Regions from separate parts of the Pseudoalteromonas sp. TAP-3C genome, predicted to be linked through region 3. Evidence: predicted binding sites of a transcription regulator. Region 3 holds the regulator's gene; each other region holds the start of a gene.
The links. Region 3 encodes sigma-54, which starts transcription at its own class of promoters, with help from an activator protein. Its sites were predicted from a motif close to GTTGGCACGNNNNTNGNNT; they were not measured.

Region 1 (5,525 bases), 490 kb from region 3:
TTGGCCACCGTCTATATCAAGGCGAAGTTCTTTAAAATTGGCATCAGGGTCGCCACTAATCGAAAATAAATTAAACGAGCCATTTTGCATAACAACGGCTTCACCTGTGCCCATAAACACTTGTTTTTCACCATTTGGGCCATCGAGTGTTTCAATATCTATCAACTTTGATAAGTCGCGAATTGCCTTATCTCGTTCGTTATAAGCAGAGCTGGCATCAGCTTCATTTTTAGTGCCATCAACACCCGAAATTTGCTGATTAAGTGTATTAATACTTTTTATGAGTGTATTAGCTTCTTCTGAAAAAATTTCTAATTGCTCATTAACCACGGCTTTTTGCTCAGAAACTATGCCTGCCAGTCTGTCCATTTGATCAATTAAATTTTGTGCATCGCTCATTACTAACGAGCGAGCCACTGATGATGAGGGCTGGTTTAGCGCTTCTTGTACATTGTTAAACATTGAGTTAATACTGGTTGATAAACTATTGGACTCTTCAGAAAAAAGTTTATCGACCCGGTTTGCTTCGCTAACAAATTGATCAAAAAAACTTTTATTTGAGGTATCTCGATTTAATTGCTTTTGTGCAAACTCATTTAATAACCGATATGTTTGGCCGCGTCCCACTTGGTTATCAATCATAGTAGTAAATTCAGTGCGCTCACGCACATACCCTTCGGTATTAACATTTGCGATGTTTTTACTTGTCGTTTGCAAAAGCTCAGAGTTTGCTCTGATCCCTGAACCCGCAATGTTTAATAAATTAAACGACATATTACTCTACTCCTTGGCGAATAACGCCTGAGACGATATTCTTTAATTCGTTACTATTAAGCACTCTTTTTATTTTTTCAGCATAATTTGGATCGGTCGCATAACCTGCTTGCTGTAAAGAGTCTAAAAATTTATCTGGCTTTGCGGTGTTGTTTAGTGCTTCTTGATAGCGTGGGTTTTGCGATAAAAAATCGACAAAGTCATTTACACTGTCTTTAATCGAATCATACGCTCTAAAGCTCGCTTGTTTTTTAATCGCAGCGCCTTGTTCAAACTCAAGTGTTAATTTACTGGCTTTTTCGCCATCCCAACGGTTATCGGCTTTAATATTAAATAAATTATTGGAGCTATTACCATCGCCTTTATTAATAATGTGTTTACCCCAACCGGTTTCTAGTGCCGCTTGGGCAACCATAACCGCTGGATTTAAACCAATTTTTTTAGCCGCCGTTTTTGCGTGCTCCCACACTGTACTTACAAACTGCTGCGCATTTTCAAACGCTGCAGGAGATGCGTTTTGCTCGGCTTGCTCAGTTGAAGCAGCTAACGACGCTTTTTTAGTGGCCTTTTGATATTCTTGATGAGGTAAAGCACTCCCCGCACGTTGATCACTAAAAAAATCGGAGGTGGTGCGCAACACAGAACTCGGCATAAAGTTTTTTCCATCAGGCGATAATTGCTGCACAATTAAATCGGCAAGCCCTAAAGAGCCATTTGATGAAAGCTCTGTGGCAAGCTGTTGATCGTGCATGTCTTCAAAAAACTTAACACTACTGGAATTAAACGGGCTTTCTTTATCTTCAAACGCTTCATTGGCTTTACGCATACTTTTAAGCAGCATTTGAGTAAAAATAGCTTCAAATTGTGCCGCCGCTTTTTTTAAAGCCGCTTTAGAAGCATCAGTTGATGCATCACCACTTTTTAGTGCATCCTGACGCAACGTATTAAGGTTGCTTAAATCAAAAAAGTTTTGTTTATCTAGATGATTTGTTTCCATCAGCTTTTTGACACAATAATTAATAATGTATAAAGCTTTGCAAAAATTGAGCCAAGCGAAGTGAAAGGTTCTAGGTTCTAGGTTCTAGGTTCTAGGCAGAAATTCAGCCAAGTACAGTGAAAGACGCGAGGTAAACTCGCTGCTACTTATTGTGTAGGGTTATATTGCTGTGGTAGCAGCGGCTTTATGCCGCGTCTTTTTTAGGTTAACTGTTAAAGACCCTAAATAGGGTCTTATAAAGCTAAATTACGACAAGCTGACCGTTTATGGCGCCGGCTTCTTTGAGTGCTTCTAAAATTGCCATTAAATCACCAGGAGCAGCGCCTACTTCGTTTATGGCTCGCACTAAATCGTCAAGGGTTACACCAGGGTTAAATACAAACGCTTTTGAATTTTCTCTGTCTACATCAATAATGGTTTGGTTGGTAACTACCGTTTCACCCTCTGCCAGCGCATTTGGCTGATCAACATTTTGTTGCTCGGCAATACTCACTGTTAAACTACCGTGCGTAATTGCGGCTGGTTGTAGCCGTACATTTTTGCCAATAACAATCGTGCCTGTACGCGAGTTCACGATAATTTTTGCTGAAGTATCGCCGGGGGTAAACTCTAAATTTTCAAGGGTTGATAAATAAGAAACGCGCTGCGAGGCGTCACGCGGTGCAATAACTCGAACCGATGCCGCATCAAGTGCTTGCGCGCTGTTAGGGCCAATTAAATCGTTAATGGTTTTTTCTAAGCGCTTGGCAGTGGTAAAGTCTGGGCGGTTTAAATTAAAGGTTATGTAATCATTTTGCATAAACGGGCTTTTTACTGCACGTTCAACAGTGGCGCCATTAGGTATACGCCCTACGGTTGGGGTATTAATAACCACGCGACTGCCATCAAGGCCTTCAGCCCCTAAGCCACCTACAATTAGACTGCCTTGGGCAATGGCGTAAACATTGCCATCAACCCCCTTTAAAAATGTTTGTAATAATGTCCCGCCACGTAAGCTGCCTGCGCTACCAATAGATGAAACGGTAATATCAATGGTTTGTCCTGGTTTTCTAAATGCGGGTAATTCTGCATTTACGGCAACCGCGGCAACATTCTTAATTTTTGGTTTTAAACTCGCAGGTAACGTAATGCCAAAACTATTTAGCATGCCTTTAAAGCTTTGCTCAGTAAAGCGACTTTGCTCACCGGTACCAGGTAAACCCACCACCAGGCCATAGCCAACTAACTGGTTCGAGCGTACCCCCTCAACCATAGACACATCTTTAATTCGCTCAGCACTGGCAGTAAACTGCCACCCCAGTAGCACAGTAAAACAAAAAACTTTAAAACCATTCATAGTGAATGTCCTCTAAAAGGGAAATAATGAGCTACTAAAGAAACGCGTTAACCACCCAGCACTTTGTGCTTCTTGGGTTTGACCTTTACCTGAATATTGAATGCGCGCATTAGCAATACGGTTTGACTGTACGGTATTATCGGCATTTACATCTTGTGGGCGCACTAATCCTTCTAAACGAATAAACTCTTCGCCCGTATTCAGCGTTAACCATTTTTCGCCACGAATAACTAAGTTACCATTGGGTAATACCCGCATCACATTCACCGAAATATCACCCACTAAACTATTGGATTGATTTGATTTTGCATCCCCTTTAAATGATGAATCGCTACTAATACCAAATTGTAAGCTGTTACCTTTAAAGTTTACCGGTAAACCACCTAAACCAATAACAGGGTCTAAACTGGCATCCGTTTCTTTGTCGGTTTCTGTTTTAGCCGCTTTTGTTGCTTGGGTCGACTCTTGCAATTTTACCGTGATAATATCGCCTGTACGTAGTGCTTTTTTATCTGCATATAAATCATTGGATGACAAGGTACTAAATAACGAACCCGTTGCCACTATGGGCTCCATATTAGGCTCAGGATACATAGGCGCATAATAAGGGTCGTCTTGGACTACTTCATTATTTTGTGTGGATACACAACCGCTTAACAACAAGCTCCCTACAACAAATAACATAATATTACGCATACAACCCCCACTTACTATAACTGTTGATTGATGTAACTCATCATTTCATCAACGGCTGAAATCACCTTTGAGTTCATCTCATAAACGCGTTGGGTTTCAATTAAATTAACCAATTCTTCGGTTACATTCACATTAGAGGTTTCAAGTGCTCCTTGAACTATCGAGCCTAATCCTTCAACCCCTGGATTACCTTGCACTGGCGCGCCACTTACCGCTGTTTCGGTATATAAATTTTGCCCTATCGGCTCAAGGCCTGACGGATTAATAAAGTCGCTTATTACAATTTGACCAATAACTACGTTTTCAGCTTGGCCTTGAACACGCACTGACACTTCACCGTCTTGAGAGACTGTAATTGACTTTGCATCATCAGGCACTATCATTTCAGGCTGAACCACAAAACCAGCCCCTGAGGTAACAACACGTCCGTCTCCATCGGTAGTAAACTGGCCGTTGCGTGAATAGGCAATATTGCCATCGGGTTGCAGTACCTCAAAAAAGCCAGGCCCTGAGATCATCCAATCCAAAGAATTTTCAGTAGTGAGCATATTACCTTGCGAAAAGTTTTTTTGATTCGCTACCACTTTTGTACCTGCACCAAGCATCAAGCCTGAAGGCATTTCAGTATCTTGCGATGAGCGCCCACCAGGCTGGTTAATATTCTGATAGAGCAAATCCTCAAAAACAGCGCGGCTTTTTTTGTAACCCACCGTACTGGCGTTGGCAAGGTTATTAGAAATAACCGATATATCAGTTTGTTGAGCGTCAAGCCCTGTTTTACTTATCCATAATGCTGGATTCATAATAGTACCCTCACGTTAAAGTTAAACGATGCGCATTAGCTGCTCTTGACGTTCGTCAATTTCTTCAGCTGTTTTCATCAGTTTTACTTGTAATTCAAATTGGCGCTGATGGCTGATCATATCAACCATTTCATGCACAGGATTTACATTAGACATTTCTAGCGAGCCGCTTAACACTTGGACATTGGCAGTCACTTCTGCAACTTCACCTGGTTTTGGCCTAAATAAGCCATCATTGCCTTTTTCTAGCGTGGCATTATTGGCCTCAACCACTTTTAATCGGTCAACTTCTTCTAAAAAGTTAGCCGGTGCACCTTGAGGACGTACTTGAATTGTGCCGTCTTTACTAAATTCAATTTTTTCAATCGGTACAGGTAGAATGATAGGACCACCTTCGCCAATAACTTGACGACCATGACTGGTGATCAGCATGCCTTCGGCGGTGATGTTCAGCGTACCCACTTTTGTATAAGCTTCGTTACCGTTATCATCTTGAACACTCAGCCAAGCATCATCGCCCATTGCAATATCTAAATCGCGCCCAGTCGCTATGATCCCGCCCGCTTGCATGTTAGTGCCTGGGCGCTCTTGCATTGAAAACACACGCGTTGGTAAACCTTCACCAAACGCTTGCATTGAGCGTGCCTGTGCAAAATCAGATTTAAACCCTGTGGTATTGGCATTTGCCAAATTATTGGCTTTTAAACCCAACCCCAACAAGCTTTGCTTAGCGCCAGATGCCGCTATGTACAGCATTTTATCCATAACATCGACTCATTAAGAAATCTATATACAAACAAATGCAATATAAGTGCCAGATTAGATTCTGGCCTAAAATAACAACAAACATCGAGTAGGGTGAGGCTTTTGCCTCATCCCTCTCACAGAACCGTACGTACGGACCTCGTATACGGCTCCT
Region 2 (5,525 bases), 380 kb from region 3:
AGAAAACGTCCCTGATAACTCATTCCACCCTAGTTGGCATTTTACTCTCAACAGTTTCGACTCAGCCGCTCGCCAATACGAACAAAGAGATCGAAAGATTGACCGTTATTGGAGAGCAGACAAAAGGCTATAAAGTTAATTCCATGAGCTCTGCAACAGGCCTTGAGCTAACGCACCTGCAAACGCCGCAATCAGCCATAGCCATTACCAGCGACTTTATGGCAGAGCAACAATTAAACACCACAATTGAAGCGATAACCAGTGTAACGGGCATTAATGCTCGAGAAGCTGATAATGGTAAGTTTTCTATTTCAGCTCGGGGCATTAGTGTCACCAGTATACTTTATGATGGCATAGCAACCACCTATGATACTCGCTTTAATTATGGCGATAACCTAACCGATACCGCAATTTATGATCGTATTGAAATAGTTAGAGGGGCTACGGGGTTAATGCTAGGCGCAGGTAATCCTTCTGCAGCAATTAATTTGATACGTAAACGCCCGACAGTAAATACTCAAGTAAACTTTAGCGCTTCACTAGGCTCATGGGACTACTATCGTACGATGATAGATGTGTCGGGGAGCGTAAATGATAGTAAAAGTATAAGGGGACGAGCCGTTATTGCTTATCAAGACAAACACTCTTATCAAGATCGCTTTTCGCAAACTAGTCGCACATTATATGGCATTATTGAAGCTGATCTTTCCAACAGCACCTTGATGACTCTTGCTGTTGATAATCAATCGACAACCCCTAAAGGAACAATGTCGGGTGGTTTGCCTATTTTTTATAGTGATGGCTCCCGTACAGTTTATGACAGAGGCGCTTCAACAGCTCAAGATTGGGCGTCTTCTCAAACCGATGCGCTTAATGCATTTATTCGCCTTGAGCATTACTTTAACGCTAATTGGCAGCTAACCGCTAATTATGTCTATGCTGATAACGACCTAGACTATGATGTGTTTTGGGTAAAAGGAGAACCAGATCCTATAAATAACCTAGGAATGATACCGGGCTCCATAAACTATATTGATGCAAACAGAACGCAGGATACCTATGAGGTCGAACTCAATGGTCGGTTTAATTGGCTAGGTCAAAGCCATCAACTTTTACTTGGTTATAATAACCAAGAACAACAGTTTTCGACCCCTTATTATGCTAGTCAACAAAGTGACTATATTATTGGCGACTTTACTGACTCTGATTACAGCTTTGCGAAACCAACGTGGCAGTCAGAAGCAGCTTACGGCTCTTATGGTACAACTAAACAAGATGCGCTTTATATCGCCACACAATTAAATGTAACTGATGCTTGGTCTTTAATTGTTGGAAGCCGGTTAAATCAATGGCAAACCAATCAAGATAATTTTGGTAGCATGCATGATTATAAAATTAGTGATGAACTAACTAATTACTTTGGAGCGACTTACGAACTAACACAGAGCTGGGCTTTGTATGCTAATTACACTGATATTTTTACACCACAAAGTCGCGTTGATAAACGCGGTAACTATTTAGATCCCATTAAGGGCAAAAACTATGAGCTTGGTATAAAAGCATCTGTACTTGATGAACGTTTAGACATTTCAGTCTCAGGATTTAAAATTTATCAAGATAATATAGGCGAATACACAGGAGACACTATTGCTGAAACACTTCAGGCTATCTACCAACCCGTTGACGGCACATTAACTAAAGGCTACGAGCTAGAAATCAATGGGAAATTAACCGATCACTGGAACGCTTATTTTGGCTATACCCATAGTAAAGGCGAAAAGCCTGATAACACGGTGTTAAATACCACAAACCCAAAAGATCAATTTAAACTTTTTACTAGCTATCAACTGGCAGGTGTATTCAATACTTTAAAAGTTGGCGGAGGCTATCGCTGGCAAAGCAGTAGTTATGATGAAGTTAAAAACCCTATTTATGGTCCCGTTGAAGTGAACCAGCCCAGCTATGGCATTGCAAGCCTAATGGCAAATTATCAAATGAATGAGCAATTATCAGTTAGCCTAAATATCGATAACTTATTTGATAAGCATTATTACAGTCAAATAGGGTTCTATAACCAATATCGTTATGGCAAGCCAAGAAGTTTCTCTCTTCAACTTAAATATGATCTATAGAACAAATAAAAAAAAGCCGCTGACTATTAAGCGGCTTTAGTGGAGTATGATGGGTTAATACTTATTGTACTCTTGCAAACTCTTCTTTAGAAAGTTCACCATTTCCATCGGTATCTAAATCATCAAAAATGTTCATTAGTTGTTTGTTTGCGGCTGCTTCCTGCTGGCTAATTACACCATCGCCATTACTATCAAAAGAGGCAAAGTCTACTGCTGCGTAAGCCGCTGATGATGACGCTAATACTAAAATCGCAAGTGTTGTGTTTAATGCTTTCATAATAAGTCTCCTATAAGAGGGAAATCCTTTTCTGAACTTCCTGTAAAACGAAAAAATCAAAAATTAAAAGTTTGCAAATTCAGCTTTAGAAAGCTCACCATTACCATCAGTATCAAGCTCAGTAAATGCGGCAGTTAAATCAGCGTTTACAGCGGCTTCGCTTTGGCTAATAGCGCCGTTACCATCAATATCAAGCGTGTCAAAGTCGCTCGCTGCAAACGCGGCTGATGAAGAAGCCAATGCGATAAGTGCTAACGTTTTATTAATGCTTTTCATAATCAATCTTCCTTCAAAGTTTATGTTTTGTGCGATTAAGTGTTTTACTTTAAATCACGTTTCGTTCAATACAGCCTGACTATTACAACTTCGATGCCAACAATTAAAAGACTTTAACTTTCAATAACTTAATGTAGAGCTGGCTTTGAATAGCGTTATTTTATTCGCTATTTTGTTGCTTTTTAGCAACAGCAGAACAGGCAATAAAATTAAAACAATAAAAATCATAGGGTTGAGTTTAAGGAAAACACCACACAGTCGGTGAGCAACCGCTAAAAAAGAGGATTAAATAAACAAAAAGGAGGAGGAATTGAGTTTAATTTTGTTATAAACAAAAAATTAGAATAAAAAAACAGCTTTAACCCACTGTTTTTAATTGATTTATAAAATAAATTAAAAAAGACTTTTAAAAATAACAACACAACACCGCTATTTGTTGCAAAAGAGCGAAAATGTCAGGGCTTATCGACCTTTTAGGATTGTAATATATTCAACTTGGAAAAATAACGGGCCCTAAACTATTTCAACTTCAAGCGCTAGGGTCAATAAAATGCTCGCCCATCAGCGTTTTCATTTGCTCTTCATGCTTTGTATTTTCATCAAAAACGACAATGCAACGCATACCTTTAATATTATCGAGCTGTTGGGTTGTTTTAATATCAAACATAACACCCGTTAACGAAATATCCTTTATAACGTTATCCACGCCAAAATGTTGGAGTAAATAACACGAGTAAGGTAAATATTTCTAAACGGCCAAATACCATTGCTACGGTTAATATCCATTTTGCAGCATCGGTAATAGCACCATAATGAGAAGCGACATCACCCAAACCTGGACCCAAATTATTTAAACAGGCAGCTGTTGCTGAGAATGCTGTTATATTGTCTAATCCGGTGCCCATTAACGCTAACATAATAATAATAAAGACTAGCGCATAAGCAGAAAAAAAGCCCCACACCGCTTCAACTACTTTGTCGGGTAAAGCTTTACGCCCGAGCTTTATTGAATATATAGCTCGAGGATGGACTAAGCGATTTAGCTCTCGCACCCCTTGCAGGTAAAGCAAAAACACCCGTACTACTTTCATACCACCGCCGGTTGAACCCGCACAGCCACCAATAAAGCTCGAAAAAATAAGTAAAATAGGTAAAAACAACGGCCAAGCAGAAAAGTTATCTGTGGCAAATCCTGCGGTACTGCTTATAGATACCGCTTGAAACAATGCCTGATCGAGGGTTTCATCGCCATTGGCATAAACATCATGAGACGATAAAACGGTAAAGCAAATTACCACCAGCGCGAGCTGAATACATAGGAACACTTTAAATTCAGGATCGCGAATGTAGACACTAATATTACGACTCGCTACAGCCGCATAATGCAGTGAAAAGTTAATGGCGGCGATAATTAAAAAGAACACACAAATAAAGTTAATTACAGGGCTATCAAAATGCCCTATAGACGCGTCATATGTTGAAAAACCACCAATAGCCACCGTAGAAAAAGCATGACAAATTGCATCAAACCAGTTCATACCAGCGCTCCAATACGCCAAAGTACAAGCAAGGGTGATAGATACGTAAATATACCAAAGGTGCTTTGCAGTATCGGCTATACGTGGGGTCATTTTAGAGTCTTTTACGGGGCCCGGAATTTCAGCTCGGTACAACTGCATGCCACCTACGCCAAGCATTGGTAGGATTGCTACCGCTAATACAATGATCCCCATCCCACCAAACCACTGTAATTGCTGGCGATAAAACAATACCGATTTAGGCAAGTACTCAATGCCAGTAAGCACAGTAGCCCCGGTGGTGGTTAAGCCAGAAAAGGCTTCAAATACGGCATCGGCTAAAGAGAGGTTGGGTTCTTGTAAAAAGATCAGCGGTAACGACGCAAACGCCCCTAGTACCAGCCAAAATAAAACCACAATTAAAAAGCCTTCGCGCGCTTTTAGGTCGCCATTTTCATGCCTATTAGGGTAATAAGCCATTAAGCCAATAATAACGCTAAATATAAAGGCCAAAACAAACGGCACCCCTCCACCATCTTTATAAATTAAAGACACGAGTGCTGGTGGCACCATGGTAATACTAAATAGCGCGACCAGTTGGCCAAGAATTTTTATGATGGTACGAAATTGCATTGAGCGTATCGCTTTTTTATTAGTAAATTAAAGTAACTACTTTATGACTCGAAATTTAACCTTTACCCACTAAACGGGATGAGTGTAAGATTATTACTGTTTGATTATTAACTCAACTGCGCCGTGACTTAAATCAAAAATATCTTTGATTGCTTGCTGCACCTGGCGACTATCGATGGTAATAATCCACTCGATATTTGCAGTAAACTGCTTGTCAATATTAAGTACCTGAAAGTTGGTTTTTAAATGCTGCTCTATTACGCCTTGCATGTTGTATTCACTAAAACCTACCAGCTCAACACTTGGCACTTTTACCATAGTTTGTAATTTTGCTAAGGCATTGTTAAGCGAACCACCATAGGCGCGCACCAGCCCGCCTGTACCAAGTTTTATCCCACCAAAATAACGTGTTACCACGGCGGTCACTTCACCTAAGCCTGAGCCCACTAACACATTGAGCATAGGTTTACCTGCCGTGCCATTTGGTTCGCCATCGTCAGAAAAACCATAAACATGGCTACCGCCTGGGTTACCTGCAACATGTGCCCAGCAATTGTGGCGTGCATCACTGTATTTTTCTTCAATATTTTTAATAAACGCTTTTGCTGAGTTTAAATCGGGCGTGTGACCTATATGCACAATAAAGGTACTTTTTTTAATTTCTTCTTGATGAAACACAGCTTCGGCTGG
Region 3 (5,525 bases):
AATGTAAAAGCTCAGAATTTAATAGATAACGCCATGATTGACTCTATCACTGCCGACAGCATCAATGTAGATATAAAACTGCTAACCATGCAGTCACAGCAGAGCGTTGTTATTACAGGACCTAATTTAAAAATCACGGGGAAAGGCCTTGAGGCCGATTTAAAAACCGAAGTGATTAAACTTATTAACCATACGCGAACCCTATATTATGACCAATAAACTACTTAAAATTTTAATTGTTCCTTCACTATTGATTGCTTTTCATAGCAATTCAGCCGACACGACTGCAGAGCCTGCCGCTAATCAAATCTCAATTAGTGCAGACAGGCAAGAAGGTCAGTTAAAAGAAAACGTTGGCATTTTTGAGAAAAATGTTGAAATTATACATGGCAATCGCCGTATCACCGCTGATCGCTTAGAAGTACATAAACGTGATGACTTAGGCGAAAACAAACAACTTTTAATTGCCACGGGCAGCCCTGCCTATTTTGAAGAAAAACAAGCGAATGGCAACATCATGAGCGCCAGCGCTAATGAAGTTCGTTACGATGTATCGCAGCGCTTTTTAACCTTAATAGGCGATGCCAGCATAGCTCAAGCAGGACAAAAAATAACGGCAAAAAGCATCACTTACGATATAAAGCAGCAGTTGATTAGCGCTGAAAAAGACGAGGATTCAACAGACCGTGTACATACTATTTTAGTGCCACTTGAAAGCAAAAAAGTAGGTGATAAAGGCCAACCATGAGCATATTAAAAGCAGAGCTATTAGCAAAAAGCTATAAAGGCCGTGAAGTGGTTAAAAACGTAGGGTTAGAGGTTGAAGCTGGCAGTATTGTGGGCTTATTAGGCCCTAATGGTGCAGGTAAAACCACCACTTTTTATATGATTGTCGGCCTTGTACCGAGCGACAAAGGTAAAATATCAATTGATGACAAAGACATTACGTTATTACCAATGCACAGCCGAGCGCGTTTAGGGATTGGTTATTTACCACAAGAGTCATCAATTTTTAGAAAGCTGACAGTTTATCAAAACTTAATGGCTATTTTAGAAACACGTAAAGAACTAAACAAGCAACAGCGCGAAGAGAGCTTAAATAATTTACTCGATGAATTTAGTATTCAGCATATTCGCGAAAGCCAAGGTATGGCTTTATCGGGTGGTGAGCGTCGACGCGTTGAAATTGCCCGCGCTTTAGCTGCAAACCCTAAATTTATTTTATTAGACGAACCCTTTGCTGGGGTCGATCCTATTTCTGTACTAGATATCAAAAAAATTATAGAACATCTTAAAAATAGGGGGATCGGGGTACTAATCACTGACCACAACGTCCGTGAAACACTTGATGTTTGTGAAAAGGCCTACATAGTTTCTCATGGGGAGTTAATTGCATCTGGCACACCCGAGTACGTATTAAACGATAAAACAGTACGCGATGTTTATTTGGGCGAGCAGTTCAGGCTGTAATAGTGTGTTATTCCACTAAGCATCTGCTAAGATTAATTATACTAATTTATAAGGATTGTTAGAGATAAATGAGGCAATCATTACAGCTGCGCATGGGCCAGCAACTTACAATGACCCCACAATTGCAACAAGCCATTCGCTTATTGCAGCTCAGTACATTGGATCTCCAGCAAGAAATACAAGAGACGCTCGACAGCAACCCTTTGCTTGAAGTAGAAGAACAAGACTATAGCGAAGATACGGCAGGTAAAAACGAACAAAAAGCGGATAACGATGATTTAACGCTAAGTGCTTCAGCTGACGATAAACCGAGCGAGTTTGAGCAAGATAGCGGCGAAGCCATGAGTAAAGACACCATTAGCGATGATATGGCAATGGATGTGACATGGGATGAATATATGAGCGCAGCGCCAGCGGCTTCATCTGGGCCTATGCCTGAAGACGAATCTATTTATCAAGGCTCCTCGACAGAAACACTGCACGAATATTTAATGTGGCAACTTCAACTTACGCCATTTAGCCCAACCGATGAGGCTATAGCGATTGCCATTGTTGAAGCGGTAGACGATTCAGGTATTTTAACCCTTAGCTGTGAAGAAATATTAGAGAGCTTTAATCAAGAAAGCAGCGATGAAGAAGTTGAACTGGATGAAATAGAAGCCGTGTTAAAACGCATTCAGCTGTTTGACCCTGTAGGTATTGCTGCGCGTAGTTTACAAGAATGTTTGTGTATTCAGCTAAATCAGTTTGACAAAAACACGCCTTTTTTAAATGAAACAAAAATGATTTTAACCAGTCATATTGATCTATTGGCAGCACGTGATTATCGCACGTTAATGAAAAAAACAAAGCTCAAAGAAGATGAGCTTAAAGAGATCATGAGGCTAATTCATACGCTCAACCCGAGACCGGCAGACACTATTGTTAGAGAAGAGTCTGAGTATGTTATCCCTGATGTATCGGTTAAAAAAATTAAAGGGCGTTGGGTGGTTGAGTTAAATCCAGATAGCATGCCTAAGATCAGAGTAAACAGCCAATATGCGGCTATGTCGCGTACGGTTAAATCAAGTGGTGATAGCCAGTTTATTCGCTCGCACTTACAAGAAGCAAAATGGTTTATAAAAAGCTTAGAAAGTAGAAACGACACGCTACTTAAAGTGACTAACTGCATTGTTCAACAACAACAGGCTTTTTTTGAGCATGGTCCTGAGGCAATGAAGCCTATGGTACTTAATGATGTTGCTGAAATGGTAGAAATGCATGAGTCGACCATATCGCGAGTAACCACACAAAAATATATGCACACACCACGCGGTATTTTTGAACTTAAATATTTTTTCTCAAGCCATGTAAGCACAGAAAATGGCGGAGAATGTTCGTCTACAGCAATACGCGCATTAATTAAAAAGTTAATCGCTGCAGAAAACTCAGCCAAACCATTGAGTGATAGTAAGATTGCAGATATATTGGCTGAGCAAGGAATTAAAGTAGCGAGGAGAACCATTGCAAAATATCGCGAATCTCTCGCTATTCCCCCGTCGAATCAACGCAAAAGCTTGATTTAAGGCGTACAACAAAGAGGAAATGTTTATGCAACTTAACTTAACTGGTCGTCATGTAGATATTACCGACTCGCTCAGAGACTATGTAAGCAGTAAATTTGCTAAGCTACAAAGGCACACTGACCACATAACCAATGTGCATGTTATTCTCGATGTAGAAAAACTAAACCAAAAAGCTGAAGCAACCGTTCATGTTAGTGGTGCTGAAATTTTTGCCTCTACCGAGCACCAAGATATGTATGCCGCTATAGACTCGCTGATTGACAAGCTAGATCGTCAAGTAATTAAACACAAAGAGAAACTTGCTCGACACTAACACTATGAAACTAAGCTCACTTATCTGTCAGGACTGCAGTAAAGCTGCGGTCCTTTTTAATAGTAAAAAAAGAATTTTAGAATTTATCAGTGAATTGGCCCACAATAAACTGCCCTATCTAACACAACAAGATATTCTTAATGCATTAACTGCTAGAGAAAAATTAGGCAGTACAGGGATAGGTAAAGGCATTGCAATTCCTCATGGGCGTATGAGTGGAGTACAAGAGCCACTAGCCTTGGTTTTAGTAAACGAAACGGCCATTAACTTTGATGCGATAGATAACCGACCTGTGGATATTTTTGTCGCTCTCATTGTGCCAGACGGTGATAATCAACAGCATTTAAAAACGTTAGCGACTATTGCTGATAAGCTCAGCAACAAGGCGTTTTGCAAGCAGTTACGCAGTGCAAAATCCGATAATGAGTTGTATCAGATAATTGTAAGTGAATCGTAGTAACAATAAAGGTGATAAATGGAGTTAATAATTATAAGCGGTCGCTCAGGTTCTGGTAAATCTGTTGCGCTGCGCGTGGTTGAAGACTTAGGTTATTATTGCGTAGACAATATTCCTTTAAACTTATTGCCAGCATTAGTGCGTAGTGTTTCAGACAGCTACAATAAAATTGCTGTGAGTGTAGATGTGCGTAATCTCCCTAAAGAGCAGCAGCAATTTAATGAAATTATTGAATATTTACCTGGTTTCACTAAACCCACGGTCTTTTATTTAGACAGTGACGATAAAACATTAATAAAACGGTTTTCAGAAACAAGGCGTCTTCATCCTCTATCTATCGATTCATTGCCACTTGATTTAGCTATAAAAAAAGAAAAACAATTGCTCGATGTATTACTCAATCACGCCAACTACATCATTGATACCACAGATTTAAGTGTGCATCAGCTTGCTGAATCGATTCGTGAAAAAATACTCGGAAAAAAAGATAAACAACTCATTATTACTTTTGAATCATTTGGCTTTAAACATGGCATCCCCAAAGAAGCAGACTACGTATTTGATGCTCGTTTTTTACCAAACCCACATTGGGAACCCGAACTTAAACCGCTTACAGGGCTTGATCAACCAGTAAAAGACTACCTAGCCAGTCACAGCATAGTGCAAAAGTTTACTTGGCAAATTCAAACCTTTGTGCAAACTTGGCTGCCTCATTTGGAGCGAAATAATCGCAGCTATTTAACGATTGCTATAGGCTGTACTGGGGGTCAACATCGCTCTGTTTATTTAGCGCAAACTATCGGTGAGAGCTTCGCTACGAGCCACCCTAACGTAAAAATTCGCCACCGAGAACAAGAATAAAATTCACTCAAACGAGAATAAGTAATGCACTTAGAAAATACATTTTTAATAAAAAACAAACTAGGCTTACATGCTAGAGCTGCAACTGTTCTCGCTCAACTTTCTGTGCAGTTTGATGCCACTATCACCTTATTTCAAGATGATAAACAAGCCGCTGGTGACAGTGTACTTGCACTTATGTTGCTCGAAAGCAGCCAAGGAAAAGAAGTGAAGGTGGTGTGTGAAGGCCCTGATGCAGAGCCTGCACTTAATGCAATAGGTGAACTGATAAACCAAAAATTTAATGAGCAAGAATAAAACGACTCATTGTTAAATAACCCTAAGCAAGCGTTAATACTGGTTGAGGTAATTTAGTAATATAAAGTAAAATAAGTAAAAAATTGCATATTACTTATGCCCATCATTGTGTAATAACATTTAATTAAGGACGCCAATGCCTGAAGCTTTAGAACAAGATATTCCACTACAACAGCTAAAGCAGGTGACTAAGTCACTCAATAGTGGTCAATTTGTTCAAGTTAGGCGCATGTTAGCAAAAACGGCACCTTGTGATACCGCCCTTCTTTTAGAATCATCTCCGCATAAAATTAGACGCATGCTCTGGCAATTAGTCGATCCTGATGTACAAGGTGATGTGCTTGAAGAGCTTTCTGAAGATGTACGTTTGGGTATTATTGCGCAAATGGCACCTGAACACATTGCCGCAGCAACAGAAGACATGGGCCATGATGATTTAGGGGAAGTACTGCGCAGCTTGCCTGACAATGTTTACAAAAATGTTGTTAGCGCTATGGATATTCAAGATAGAGAACGCGCAACGCAGGCTTTATCGTATCAAGAGCGCTCTGCTGGCGCATTG
Region 4 (5,525 bases), 510 kb from region 3:
TAGGTCTTACTACTGCCATAATCAACACAATAATAACCAGTGCACCTAATACTAAACGCAGCATTTTCATAAACCAATCTTGCTCCCATAGTGGGATTGCAAAATCAAGCGCTGAGTCTTCACGCACAAATGGCACCGTGACCACTTCAAGTGCATCACCGCGTTGCATATCAAAGCCTACCCCAGCTTGTAACAGGCGACGAATATTTGACAAGGCTTCAACCGAACGCGGAGTCATGGTTGTTTCACCGTTTTCACCCACTGTCGGTAAGTAATCAACAGCAACGGAGACGCTTATTCTGCGGATCACCCCTGTTTGCTGACGCGTATGCGAAATAGTGGTATCAAGTTCATAGTTGCGGGTTGCCTCTTTATGAGTACGACTTGGTGGAGTCGCCGTTCCTGCCCCGCCCTCCATCGCATCTTCAGGAATATCTGCATTAACAGGCGGCTGATTAGTCAGTGCCCCTGGAATACCGACCGCTAATCCGCCTATGTTATTTTCTTCAAATGTGGTTTCACTTCTTATTGCCGGTAAATCTGGGTTATACCGCCTTTGTGTTTCTTCAACCGCGCTAAAGTCCATACTTAAATCAACTTGTGCAGTGTAATTACCTAAACCAACCACTGGAATTAAGATACTGTCGATTTTTTCTAGGTATTCAAGTTCGCGTTTACGCTCTAAATCGTACTCTTTTCGAGAGCGCGCGGCCAAAGATGTTTGCGAACCTGAATTTAATAAGCGACCATTTTGATCGGTTACGGTTACGCGTGAAGGCTCAAGTCCTTGCACTGCTGAGGCTATCATATCAACCACAGAATCTACTTCTTCACTGTCTAATGAACGGCCACGTCTAAGGGTGAGTACCACAGTTGCAGAGGGTTTTTTCTCTCGACGAGCAAAAACATTTTCTTTTGGAATAGCGAGCAATACTCTGGCGCGATTAACATTATTTAGTTCTTCTATAGTGCGAGCAAGTTGTTGCTCGCGGCCGTGTTTAAGACGTTCACGCTCTAATCGTTGGCTTACTCCAAATCCCATGTCTTGCATAATAATGTCACTACCTGATGTGGGACCTTGCTCTAAACCTTCGCGGGCCATCAATAACTTAATATTTTGATACTGAGTTTCATCTACCGACACCACATCACCATCAAGTTGGTAGTCAATTTTTTGTGCATCTAAAAAATCGAGCGTTTCTATTAATTCTTGCGTTTGCATTTTGCCTAAAGGGCGCATATCTGGTTGGCGAGCCCAAATAATAACGAAAATAGCAATGGCTAAACAAATTCCCAGTGCAACAACTAGAGTAATTTGACGTAACACATCAACACCACCAAGGGCACTGAAATAGCCTGATTTTTGCTCTTGTTGATCATCATTATCACCTTGCTCCATGGTGTCATCAGCAAGTGCCAGATCTGTAGATTGATTAGATTGCGCCACAATAATTCTCCACTACCTAGTTAAACAGGCATGTTCATAATTTCTTTATAAGATTCAACAAGCTTATTACGAACCTGTACTGTAGCTTCAAATGCTACAGACGACTTTTGCGAAGCAATCATTGCCTCAGCGAGCGATACACTTCTGTCGCCCATTTCAACCGCTTTTACTTTTTGCCCGGTGTCTTGCTGTAACTCATGCACAGTATTGAGCGCATTACTGAGCATGTCACCAAACTGCGCCGTAGAAGTCGATTGAACTTGCGTGGCAAAATTATTAACCTGGTTACTACGTGTGGCCTCTGCAGCCATAGATTGCATTTCTTGAAATAAAGCATTGTTTTGAATTTTCATAATTGTCTCTGATAATGCAGTAAACTCTTAAATAGAATAAAGCACAAAGCATGCCAAAAATAAAAGCGCTTTAAAACAATGATTTAATATAAAAATAACGGGGTCAGAGTTTTGACAGCCCTAAATTTAACACTTAGGGCTGATGAGATTATGCAGGGAGGGAAATACCTAAATCGCGCATTTGCGCTAATTTGTAACGTAAAGTACGTGGGCTGATACCTAAGGTTTCGGCCACCTCTTTGCGTTTTCCTTGGCAACGCGCCAACGTGTCTAAAATAATGCGATGCTCTTTATCTTTAAGCTCATCTTTATAACTACCGGTATCAATAGCGAGTAAGTCATTTTTTTGCTCATCAGAGGCTACTTTTTCATCATAATAGGCGTTAATTTCATTGTTTTTTATAGGCTCTGCGGCTTTCGTTTCTGCCACAAATTGAGTCGCTGCCAAATTTTCAATAAAAATGGCATGCTCATCAATGCTATTGCCACTACGTAAAATTAAAGCGCGTTGAATCACATTATCTAGTTCTCGGACATTACCAGGCCAACTATGGCTCAGTAATTTTTGCTCGGCGCTACTGTCTAAATACGCCATTGGCTCTTTGCTTTTAGTTAAATGGCGCTCAATCAAGTGCTTAGCCAGCACAATAATATCGCCCGGGCGTTCACACAGTGGTCGCCATAACAGTGGAAAAACATTGAGCCGGTAATATAAATCTTCACGGAACTGATTATCAGCAACCGCCTCTTTTAATTCTCGGTTACTAGTCGCTAATACCCGCACATCAAGCGATATTGTTTTACGCCCGCCTAGTCGCTCAACTTCACGCTCTTGTAAAACCCGTAGCAATTTGGCTTGCAGGCCTAAATCCATTTCGGTAATTTCATCAAGTAAAATAGTGCCGCCTTGCGCTTGTTCAAATTTACCTGGGCACGCTTGTATCGCACCGGTAAACGCGCCCTTCTCATAACCAAATAAGGTGGCTTCAAGCATGTTTTCAGGGATTGCAGCGCAATTAATTGCCACAAATGGTTCGTTACAACGTTTTGACTTATCATGAATATAACGCGCCAATACCTCTTTACCAGAACCACTTGGCCCTAGCACCATCACACTGGCGTCTGAGCGAGCGACTTTAGCTGCAAGCTCTAATAACTGGATACTGCTGGGATCGGCTACAATGGGACCGTCTGTTTCTTTTTCCTTTTCAGGCAAGTAACGGCTCACCATATTTAATAATACTTCTGGGGCAAATGGCTTAGCCATATAATCAATCGCACCTAGGCGCATGGCCTCTACCGCATCATCAATCGTGGCATAGGCCGTCATCATCAATACAGGTAAATCAGGGTGATTTAATTTAATACTACGCAATAAATCTAAGCCACTCATTGCGCCCATTTGCACATCACTAACCACCAGTGAAAATACCTCTTTTTTCAATAGTAACATAGCTTGCTCTGCACTATTGGCCGCCACGCAGGCTATACCAGACATTTCTAAGGTATCAATTAACGCTTCACGAAGCCCGGCATCATCTTCAACAACTAAAATAGTGTTACTCATTATGACTCCCCTAATTTAGATGTGACACTAATGGGCAGCAACACATTAAAAATTGCTCCCCCCTCTGGGTTGTTATTTGCTTCAACACGTCCTTGATGTGCACTGGCCACTGAACTGACAACGGCAAGCCCTAAGCCTGTACCTTGGCTTTTAGTGGTATAAAAGGGTTCAAATATTTTTTCAATTTTTGTTATATCAATCCCTGGGCCGTTGTCACTGACACTAATGCGAACATAATCAGGGTTTTGCTTATCGCGTAAAGCACTTAAGTGCACCTGTGCACCACAGCCTATGACTTGAATACTGTTATGAATGAGGTTTTGAATAGCGCTTGCCAATGCTGTTTTATTACCCATAATTTCAATGTCGGGCTCAGGCAAGCTCACATTTAACTGGCTTTCATTGAGTGCGACCATGGCATCTGCACCCGTTTTAACCTCACTGAGTAACTGCTGCATCGACACATGCTCAACAACTTGCTGATCACCACTTTTGGCAAATAGCAGCATATCGTTTACTTGGGTTTCTAAATCTTTTAAGCGTGACATCAACTTAGTGTGAAAATTACCACGAGAGGCTTCAGGCAACCGCTTAGAGCCTAAATTAGCGGCATACAACATAGCTGCTGATAACGGTGTGCGTACTTGATGGGCCAAAGAGGCCACCATTTTACCTAACGCACTTAAACGCTGCATATGCGCGACGCGTTTTTGTAAGCGCCGTGTTTCGGTCAAATCGGTCATTAATATAAGTTGCCCGGGCTCTGGCGCAAGTGCGGTTATATCGAGTTTAATTAAGCGCCCATCTTTTAAAGACACTTCATGACCATCATCTTGATGAGGACGAAATGAGCGCTGAATAACATTAAACCATTTTTCACCTTCAAGGGGCTCACCGAGCATGTCAATGGCGATTTGATTGGCTTTGGCGATCATCCCTTTACCGTCAAGTACAATCACGCCCGCAGGCATAGTATCCACTAAATGAGAGAGCCAACTTGCTTGCTGACGCAAATCACTCAACTCACCAACATACTCCTCTTGCAGTAAACATGGGTTATACTGGTTAGCAGAAATAAACGGGTGTTTTAGCACACTTGCAAGGACCATAATCAACTCTCTAAAATAATCTTGTTATAATGGTTAATGCACAATATGTACCAAAAATATTTAACAATATATTCAAAAACTTAAGTAGACTTTAATACGTGACGTAAAAATGACGCGCTAAGGAATAAGCATGAATAAAGAGACTAACAATCGCTGCCCATGGCTCGATACCTCAAAACCAGACTATGTTGATTACCATGACCATGAATGGGGCGTGCCTGTGTATGACGATCAGCCGCTTTTTGAGTTTTTAACCTTAGAGTCGGCTCAAGCAGGATTAAGCTGGTACACCATATTATCGAGTAGGGTGAGGCTTTTGCCTCATCCCTCTCACAGAACCGTACGTACGGGCCTCGTATACGGCTCCTGTATTCCTCTATCCCTTCGGCTTATTTACTAAACGCCGATTGAGCAAGCCATCCTGTACTTACTTTTTCCATTGAATATAAACCTAGCTCTTCAAACCATTGGTTTGGCATTGCTACACTCGATAATGGACTTAGGGAGTTTCGCCATGAGTTCATTTTTATAAACTTAAATGGCGGCTTTTTCCCTAATTGTTTTAGTCGTTTATGCAATCTCGCTGGATTTTTCCACAACCTTAACTGAATGGCCCTTAATCGGCGTCTTAACCACCCCGCAAGCTGGTTTAATGCTCGTTTACAATTGGCTATACTGAAATAATTTACAAAACCACGCACCACTGGGTTTAGTCTTTTTATTATTTCAACTAAGTTCATGCCGCTATTTCGTTTTGTTAATCGTTTAACTTTTTGTTTAAAGCCTTTGAGTTTTGACCCTTGGATCCGTGTCCAATTACACCCTATCTCCACTCCCAAAAATTTTACCCCTTCACTGCTATGCGCTATGTGGGTTTTCTTTTGGTTGACTGTTAACTTCAAGTCTTTCTCCAGTATCTGAGTTGCTACAGTGAGTGCATGTTTCGCTGCTTTTTCTGTGCAGCATAAGATCAAAATGTCGTCGGCGTACCTCACTATTCTGTGATTTCGCTTTTTCATTTCTTGATCGAACGCATCTAGGTAGATATT

Region 1: a site for sigma-54 is predicted at 1,809-1,827, ahead of flgJ (flagellar assembly peptidoglycan hydrolase FlgJ). Genes of this name have one in related genera too.
Region 2: a site for sigma-54 is predicted at 2,768-2,786, ahead of AC6H44_RS15495 (EF-hand domain-containing protein). Genes of this name have one in related genera too.
Region 4: a site for sigma-54 is predicted at 1,840-1,858, ahead of fliE (flagellar hook-basal body complex protein FliE). Genes of this name have one in related genera too.

What each region holds. Positions count from the first base shown of each region.
Region 1 is NZ_CM187618.1:769,910-775,434, reverse strand. It holds gene flgK (flagellar hook-associated protein FlgK) at 1-774, opposite strand, end outside; gene flgJ (flagellar assembly peptidoglycan hydrolase FlgJ) at 776-1,771, opposite strand; gene AC6H44_RS03575 (flagellar basal body P-ring protein FlgI) at 2,013-3,107, opposite strand; gene flgH (flagellar basal body L-ring protein FlgH) at 3,120-3,803, opposite strand; gene flgG (flagellar basal-body rod protein FlgG) at 3,818-4,606, opposite strand; gene AC6H44_RS03560 (flagellar basal body rod protein FlgF) at 4,628-5,371, opposite strand.
Region 2 is NZ_CM187618.1:3,315,876-3,321,400, reverse strand. It holds gene AC6H44_RS15505 (TonB-dependent siderophore receptor) at 144-2,132, shown strand; gene AC6H44_RS15500 (EF-hand domain-containing protein) at 2,194-2,409, opposite strand; gene AC6H44_RS15495 (EF-hand domain-containing protein) at 2,473-2,685, opposite strand; gene AC6H44_RS15490 (hypothetical protein) at 3,215-3,352, opposite strand; gene AC6H44_RS15485 (TrkH family potassium uptake protein) at 3,384-4,835, opposite strand; gene AC6H44_RS15480 (YigZ family protein) at 4,929-5,525, opposite strand, start outside.
Region 3 is NZ_CM187618.1:284,676-290,200, reverse strand. It holds gene lptC (LPS export ABC transporter periplasmic protein LptC) at 1-219, shown strand, start outside; gene lptA (lipopolysaccharide transport periplasmic protein LptA) at 209-748, shown strand; gene lptB (LPS export ABC transporter ATP-binding protein) at 745-1,470, shown strand; gene AC6H44_RS01320 (RNA polymerase factor sigma-54) at 1,539-3,035, shown strand; gene hpf (ribosome hibernation promoting factor) at 3,061-3,348, shown strand; gene ptsN (PTS IIA-like nitrogen regulatory protein PtsN) at 3,353-3,805, shown strand; gene rapZ (RNase adapter RapZ) at 3,824-4,666, shown strand; gene AC6H44_RS01300 (HPr family phosphocarrier protein) at 4,691-4,963, shown strand; gene mgtE (magnesium transporter) at 5,100-5,525, shown strand, end outside.
Region 4 is NZ_CM187618.1:799,597-805,121, reverse strand. It holds gene fliF (flagellar basal-body MS-ring/collar protein FliF) at 1-1,447, opposite strand, end outside; gene fliE (flagellar hook-basal body complex protein FliE) at 1,468-1,800, opposite strand; gene AC6H44_RS03715 (sigma-54-dependent transcriptional regulator) at 1,949-3,367, opposite strand; gene AC6H44_RS03710 (sensor histidine kinase) at 3,367-4,476, opposite strand; partial or broken gene AC6H44_RS03705 (DNA-3-methyladenine glycosylase I) at 4,607-4,783, shown strand; gene ltrA (group II intron reverse transcriptase/maturase) at 4,866-5,525, opposite strand, start outside.